2 regions of the Streptomyces sp. SS8 genome follow, and region 1 is predicted to be linked to the other one. Evidence: riboswitches for the same ligand, from Rfam matches in the RefSeq annotation. Region 1 holds a riboswitch; the other holds the start of a gene.

Evidence for each region. Region 1 has a riboswitch for thiamine pyrophosphate ahead of thiO (glycine oxidase ThiO). Riboswitches for the same ligand answer to the same signal wherever they lie in the genome.
Region 2: it holds a riboswitch for thiamine pyrophosphate, as region 1 does, so the genes downstream of both, ACW69E_RS17720 (thiamine ABC transporter substrate-binding protein) here and thiO (glycine oxidase ThiO) in region 1, are expected to answer to the same signal.

The regions. Positions count from the first base shown of each region.
Region 1 is NZ_JBSVCZ010000052.1:943-4,336, reverse strand. Features, by position in the region: gene ACW69E_RS27615 (thiazole synthase) at 52-849, opposite strand; gene thiS (sulfur carrier protein ThiS) at 858-1,091, opposite strand; gene thiO (glycine oxidase ThiO) at 1,088-2,233, opposite strand; TPP riboswitch at 2,231-2,343, opposite strand; gene ACW69E_RS27600 (NAD(P)/FAD-dependent oxidoreductase) at 2,526-3,394, shown strand, end outside.
Region 2 is NZ_JBSVCZ010000017.1:89,089-92,482, reverse strand. Features, by position in the region: gene ACW69E_RS17730 (phosphatidate cytidylyltransferase) at 1-278, shown strand, start outside; gene rlmN (23S rRNA (adenine(2503)-C(2))-methyltransferase RlmN) at 394-1,500, shown strand; TPP riboswitch at 1,589-1,722, shown strand; gene ACW69E_RS17720 (thiamine ABC transporter substrate-binding protein) at 1,717-2,811, shown strand; gene ACW69E_RS17715 (ABC transporter permease) at 2,787-3,394, shown strand, end outside.

The sequences.
Region 1 (3,394 bases):
GGGAGGGGAACCGCGGCCGGCCGACCCGTGGGCGTCCCGCCCGGAGCCCGCTCACCCGAAGGCCGGCCGCTCCGGGTCGAGGTCCGCCATCCCCTCCGCCGGGGAGGAGGCCAGCGCGAAGTGCCGGCGCGGGATCCGGCCCGCCCGGTACGCCAGCCGCCCCGCCTCCACCGCGTGCCGCATCGCCTCGGCCATCAGCACCGGCTCCTGGGCGCGGGTGACGGCGGAGGCGAGCATCACCGCCGCGCAGCCCAGCTCCATGGCGAGGGCGGCGTCCGAGGCGGTGCCCGCACCCGCGTCCAGGATGACCGGTACGGACGCCCGCTCGGTGATCAGCCGGAAGTTGTGCGGGTTGCGGATGCCCAGGCCCGAGCCGATGGGCGAGCCCAGCGGCATGATCGCCGCGCAGCCCACGTCCTCCAGCCGCCGTGCCAGCACCGGATCGTCACTGGTGTACGGCAGGACGGTGAAGCCGTCGTCGACCAGCGTCTCGGCGGCCTCCAGCAGCTCCACCGGGTCGGGCAGCAGGGTGCGCTCGTCGGCGACGACCTCCAGCTTGATCCAGTCGGTGCCCAGCGCCTCGCGGGCCAGCCGGGCGGTGAGCACGGCCTCCCCGGCGGTGAAGCAGCCGGCGGTGTTGGGCAGTACGCGGATGCCGTTGCGCTTCAGCACCGACAGCACCGAGCCGGAGACGGTCGGGTCCAGGCGCCGCATGGCGACGGTGGTCAGCTCGGTGCCCGAGGCCAGCAGCGCCCGCTCCAGCACCTCCAGGCTGGGCGCGCCGCCCGTGCCCATGATGAGGCGGGAGGTGAAGGCGGTGCCGCCGATGGTGAGGGTGTCGTCAGCCATGGCCGCCGTCAGCCCCCCTGCACCGCGGTCAGGACCTCGACCCGGTCGCCGTCGCACAGCTTCGTCGCCGGCCACTGGCCGCGCGGCACGACACTCTCGTTGACGGCCGCGGCGACGCCGGCCGGGGCGGTGGTCAGGGACGCCACGACCGCGTCGAGGGCGAGGCCGGCCGCGATCTCGCGCGGCTCGCCGTTGACATGGACGGTGACGGTTGCGGCGGTACGGGCCGTGCCGGTGTTCACAGAGGACTCTCCTGAAGCGTGCGGTCGAAGCGCCGGGGGGTGAACGGGCGTGCCTCCTCGGGGAGTTCGCCGGTGGTCAGGACCTGGGCCAGGGCGTCGCCGGTGACCGGGGCGAGCAGCACCCCGTTGCGGTGGTGACCGGTGGCCAGATGCAGGCCGGGCAGGGCGGTCGGGCCGAGCAGCGGGGCGTTGTCGGGGGAGCCGGGGCGCAGGCCCGCGCGGGTCTCCACCAGCGGCAGCTCGGTGATGCCGGGCACCAGCTCGTGCGCGTCGCGCAGCAGCTCGTAGACGCCGCCGGCCGTCACGGTGGTGTCCCAGCCCTGCTCCTCGCTGGTCGCGCCCAGCACCAGCTCGCCGTCGGCCCGCGGCACCAGATAGACATGGCCGCCGCGCACCAGGGCCCGCACGGTGCGCGAGAGGAACGGGGCGTACGCGCGGGGGATCCGCAGCCGCAGGATCTGGCCCTTGACCGGGCGCACCGGCGGCAGGACCTCCTCGGGCACCCCCGCCAGCCGGCCGCTGTCGCTGCCGGCCGCCAGCACCACCAGATCGGCCCCGACCGCGGTGCCGTCGGCCAGCTCCGCCCCGGCCGCCCGGTCGCCGGACAGGGACAGCCGTCCGGCCCGCTGCCGCACGAAGCGGACCCCGGCCCGCTCGCAGGCGGCCAGCAGGGCGGCCGTCAGCCGGCGCGGATCGGTCTGGTGGTCGCCGTCCACGCGCAGTCCGCCGCGCACCCCCGGGGCGAGCATCGGCTCCAGACGGCGGCACTCGCGGCCGGTCAACCATGCCGACTCCAGCCCGCAGCGCCGGTGCAGCGCGTGCAGTTCCCGCAGATGGGCCCGGTCGTCGGCGTCCAGCGCGACGGCCAGTGTGCCGCAGGCGCGGTAGCCGGTCCCCAGGCCCGACGTCTCCTCCAGCTCGGCCGTGAAGTCCGGATAGCGGCGCGCCGAGGCCAGGTTGAGGGCGAGCAGGGACTCCTCGCCGTAGTGCAGCTCGGTGACGGCCGCCAGCATCCCGGCCGCCACCTCGGCGGCGCCGCCGCCCGGCGCCGGGTCGACGACCGTGACCCGCGCCCCCCGCTGCGCGGTCCGCCAGGCCGTGACCAGCCCGATGACGCCACCGCCGATGATCAGCACGTGCATGGGTGCGGTGCTCCTCCCTTCGCCGGAATGACCCGGATCAGGTTCGTACGGTCGGAGGCCGCGCAAGCCTCCCTCTCAGCCCGGTGCGCCGGGCTCCCGCGCTTCGTCGTTCGCCGGTTCGCCCCGGGGGCCTCCCGCCCCCGGACGCCGACCACCCTATCCGCGCGCCCGCCGGGGCTGAAGGGGAGCCGGGCCCCGGTCCCCCTTCGGCCCCGGCGGCTGTGGCGGGGCTCTCACCGGACCCCGCCGCCGGGCCGCCCGGCGGCGGGGTCCGACCTCCTACAGTGATCGCGTGAGCGTGCGAACCGAGCAGCAGAGCAGGCAGCGGGTCCTCGTCGTCGGCGCCGGGATGGCCGGGGTGCAGACCGCCGTACAGCTGCGTGAGCAGGGCTGGCCGGGGCGGATCGCCCTGGTCGGCGCCGAGCCCCACCGGCCGTACGACCGGCCGCCGCTGTCCAAGGCGGTGCTGCTGGGCAGGGCACCCGGGTCCGCCTTCGACGTCGACTTCGGGGCCCTGGAGGTGGACCTGCGCCTGGGCACGGCCGCCACCGGGCTGCGCACCGGCGACCGGGAGGCGGACACGGACGCCGGAGCGCTGCCCTACGACCATCTGGTCCTCGCCACCGGCGCCGGGCCGATCCCCCTGCCCGGCGCCGGGGGTGTCCCCGGGGTGTACCTGCTGCGCACCCTCGACGACGCCGAGCGGCTGCGGCCGGTGCTCGCCGGGCGCCGGGAGGTGGTGGTCGTCGGAGCGGGCTGGATCGGCGCCGAGTTCGCCACCGCGGCCCGCGAGGCCGGCTGCCGGGTGACGGTGGTGGAGGCCGCGGACCAGCCGCTGGCCGGGGCGCTGCCGCCGTCCGTCGCTGCCCGGATGCGCGCCTGGTACGAGGAGGCGGGCGCCGAGCTGCGCACCGGGTGCGCCGTCACGGGCGTCGCCGCGGCCGGCACACCGGACGACCCGGTGTGTGAGGTGGAGCTGTCCGACGGCTCGGTGCTGACCGCGGGCGCGGTCGTCACCGGGATCGGCGCGCGCCCGGCCACCGGCTGGCTGGCGGGCTCCGGCGTGGCCCTGGGCGAGGACGGCTCGGTCCTGGCCGACGAGTACCTGCGCGCCTCCGTCCCCGGCGTCCACGCCGTGGGGGACTGCGCCTCCTACCCGTC
Region 2 (3,394 bases), on a different contig from region 1:
TGGGGGCGGTGGCCTTCGCGATGGCCGCCGGCGCGCTGTGCATGCACTTCCTCATCGACGGCGGCGTCTGGTGGCAGGGGCTGCTGCTGGGGCTGGCCGTCGCCGTCAGCGCCACCCTGGGCGACCTGGGCGAGTCCATGATCAAGCGGGATCTGGGCATCAAGGACATGGGCACCCTGCTGCCCGGCCACGGCGGCATCATGGACCGCCTGGACTCCCTGCTGCCCACCGCCCCCGTGGTCTGGCTGCTGCTGACCGTCTTCGTCGGCGCGGGCTGACGGAGGCCGGGTGGTTACGCGCTCCGGCGCGGCGGCGTTCGCTCCGGCCCGGAGGCAGGCCCCGCGACGGCCGCGGCCCGGGGTGCCGGAGTTGATCTGCGACACTGGAGGGGTTATGCCTGCACCCGGAGAACTCACCTTTGTCGCGCCGCGCGGGGCCGCCAGGCCGCCGCGGCACCTCGCCGACCTCGCCCCGGCCGAGCGGCGCGAGGCCGTCGCCGCGATCGGCGAGAAGCCGTTCCGCGCCCAGCAACTGTCGCGGCACTACTTCGCCCGGTACGCCACCGACCCCGCCGCCTGGACCGACATCCCGGCCGCCGTGCGCGAGAGGTTGGCGGGCGAGCTGCTGCCCGAGCTGATGACCGTGGTGCGGCACGTCAGCTGCGACGACGACACCACTCGTAAGACGCTGTGGCGGCTGCACGACGGGACGCTGGTGGAGTCGGTGCTGATGCGCTACCCGGACCGGGTCACCATGTGCGTCAGCTCCCAGGCCGGCTGCGGGATGAACTGCCCCTTCTGCGCCACCGGCCAGGCCGGGCTGGACCGCAACCTGTCCACCGCCGAGATCGTCCACCAGATCGTCGAGGGCATGCGCGCCCTGCGCGACGGCGAGGTGCCCGGGGGCCCCGCGCGGCTGTCGAACATCGTCTTCATGGGCATGGGCGAGCCGCTGGCCAACTACAAGAGGGTCATCGGCGCCATCCGCCGGCTGACCGACCCCGAGCCCGACGGCCTGGGCCTGTCCCAGCGCGGCATCACCGTCTCCACCGTCGGACTGGTGCCGGCGATCCACCGCTTGTCCGACGAGGGGCTCAAGTGCCGGCTGGCGGTCTCCCTGCACGCGCCCGACGACGAGCTGCGCGACACCCTGGTGCCGGTCAACACCCGCTGGAAGGTCCGCGAGGTCCTCGACGCGGCCTGGGAGTACGCCGAGAAGTCCGGCCGCCGCGTCTCCATCGAGTACGCCCTCATCCGGGACATCAACGACCAGGCGTGGCGCGCCGACCTGCTGGGCCGGCTGCTGGCGGGCAAGCGGGCGCACGTCAACCTCATCCCCCTCAACCCCACGCCCGGCTCCAAGTGGACCGCGTCCCGGCCCGAGGACGAGCGCGCGTTCGTCGCCGGACTGGAGGCGCACGGCGTGCCGGTGACCGTCCGCGACACCCGCGGGCAGGAGATCGACGGCGCCTGCGGCCAGCTCGCCGCCACCGAGCGCTGAGGACCGGCCCGCCACTGGTACGGTGGCGGGGACCTCGGCGGTCGCACACAGTAGCGAAACGCCAGTAGCGAACACAGGCATCGAAACAGCGAACCGACAGGGGAGCGCGTACAGCGCTGAGAGTGCGGTGTCGCCGGAGCAGCCGAGAGGCCGCCCGGGGAGCCGCAGACCCTCGGACCTGATCCGGTTAGTACCGGCGTAGGGAGTCAGAAGAAAGTGCACACCAAGCTCCGCCGCGCCCTGGGCGCGGCCGTCCTCGGCACGCTCACCCTCTCCGCCCTCACCGCGTGCGGCGGCTCGCAGTCCTCCGGGGACGGCGGGGGGAAGGACGGGAAGGACGAGACGGTCACCCTGGTCGCCCACGACTCCTTCGCGGCCTCCGACGCCGTGCTGGAGGAGTTCACCGAGAAGACCGGCTACAAGGTGAAGGTGCTGCGCGGCGGCGACGCCGGCTCCTCCCTCAACCAGGCGATCCTGTCCAAGGACAACCCGCAGGGCGACGTCCTCTTCGGCGTGGACAACACCCTGCTCTCCCGCGCCCTGGACAACGGCCTGTTCACGCCGTACGAGGCGGAGGGCCTGGCGAAGATACCCGCGCGGTACCAGCTCGACGCACAGGAGCACCGCGTCACTCCCGTCGACTCCGGCGACGTCTGCGTCAACTACGACCGCGCCTACTTCGAGGAGCGCGGCATCGCCCCGCCCAGCACCCTCGACGACCTCGCCGAGCCCGCCTACAAGGACCTGCTGGTCACCGAGAACGCCGCCACCTCCTCGCCCGGCCTGGGCTTCCTGCTGGCCACCGTCGCCGAGTACGGCGAGGGGTGGCAGGAGTACTGGAAGAAGCTGAAGGCCAACGGCGTCGAGGTCGTCGACGGCTGGGAGCAGGCGTACTACGACCGCTTCTCCGGCTCCTCCGGCGGCAAGGGCAAGGGCGACCGGCCGCTGGTCGTCTCCTACGCCTCCAGCCCGCCCGCCGAGGTCCTGGGCGCCGACCCCGCGCCCGAGCAGGCCCCCACCGGGGTGGCCACCGGCACCTGCTTCCGTCAGATCGAGTTCGCCGGACTGCTCAAGGGCGCGGACAACCCCGCCGGCGGCAAGGCGCTGCTGGACTTCATGACCGGCCGGTCCTTCCAGGAGGACCTGCCGCTGCAGATGTTCGTCAACCCCGTGCGCGAGGACGCGAAGCTGCCCGAGGTCTTCACCCGCTACGGCGAGACGATCGATGAGCCCCGCACCATGGCGCCCGAGAAGATCGCCGAGAACCGCGAGGCGTGGGTCAAGGCGTGGACCTCGGCCGTCGTGAGGTGAGGACGGGCATACGCGCGGGGACGGCGGCGCGCCTCGCGCCGGCGGCGGTGCCGGCCGTCTTCCTCGCGCTGTTCTTCGCCTATCCCGTCGCCGCCATCACCGCCCGCGGGCTGTACGACGGCGGGCGGTGGCGTCCGGACCGTATCGCCGCCGTCCTCACCGATCCCGACATCACCGGCGTGGTGTGGTTCACGCTGTGGCAGGCGGCGGCCTCCACCGTGCTCACCCTGCTGCTGGCGCTGCCCGGCGCGTATGTGCTCGCGCGCCTGGACTTCCCCGGCAGGCGGGTGCTGCGGGCGGCGGTCACCGTACCGTTCGTGCTGCCCACCGTCGTCGTCGGCTCCGCCTTCCTGGCCCTGCTCGGCCGCGGTGGTCTGCTGGACCAGTGGTGGGGGGTGCGGCTGGACACCGGCGTCACCGCCATCCTGCTGGCCCACGTCTTCTTCAACTACGCGGTGGTCGTCCGGATCGTCGGCGGCCTGTGGGCGCAGCTCGACCCCCGCCAGGAGGAGGCCGCGCGGGTGCTCGGCGCGAGCCGGTGGACCGCCTGGCGCACCGTGACCCTTCCCGCGCTCCTCCCGTC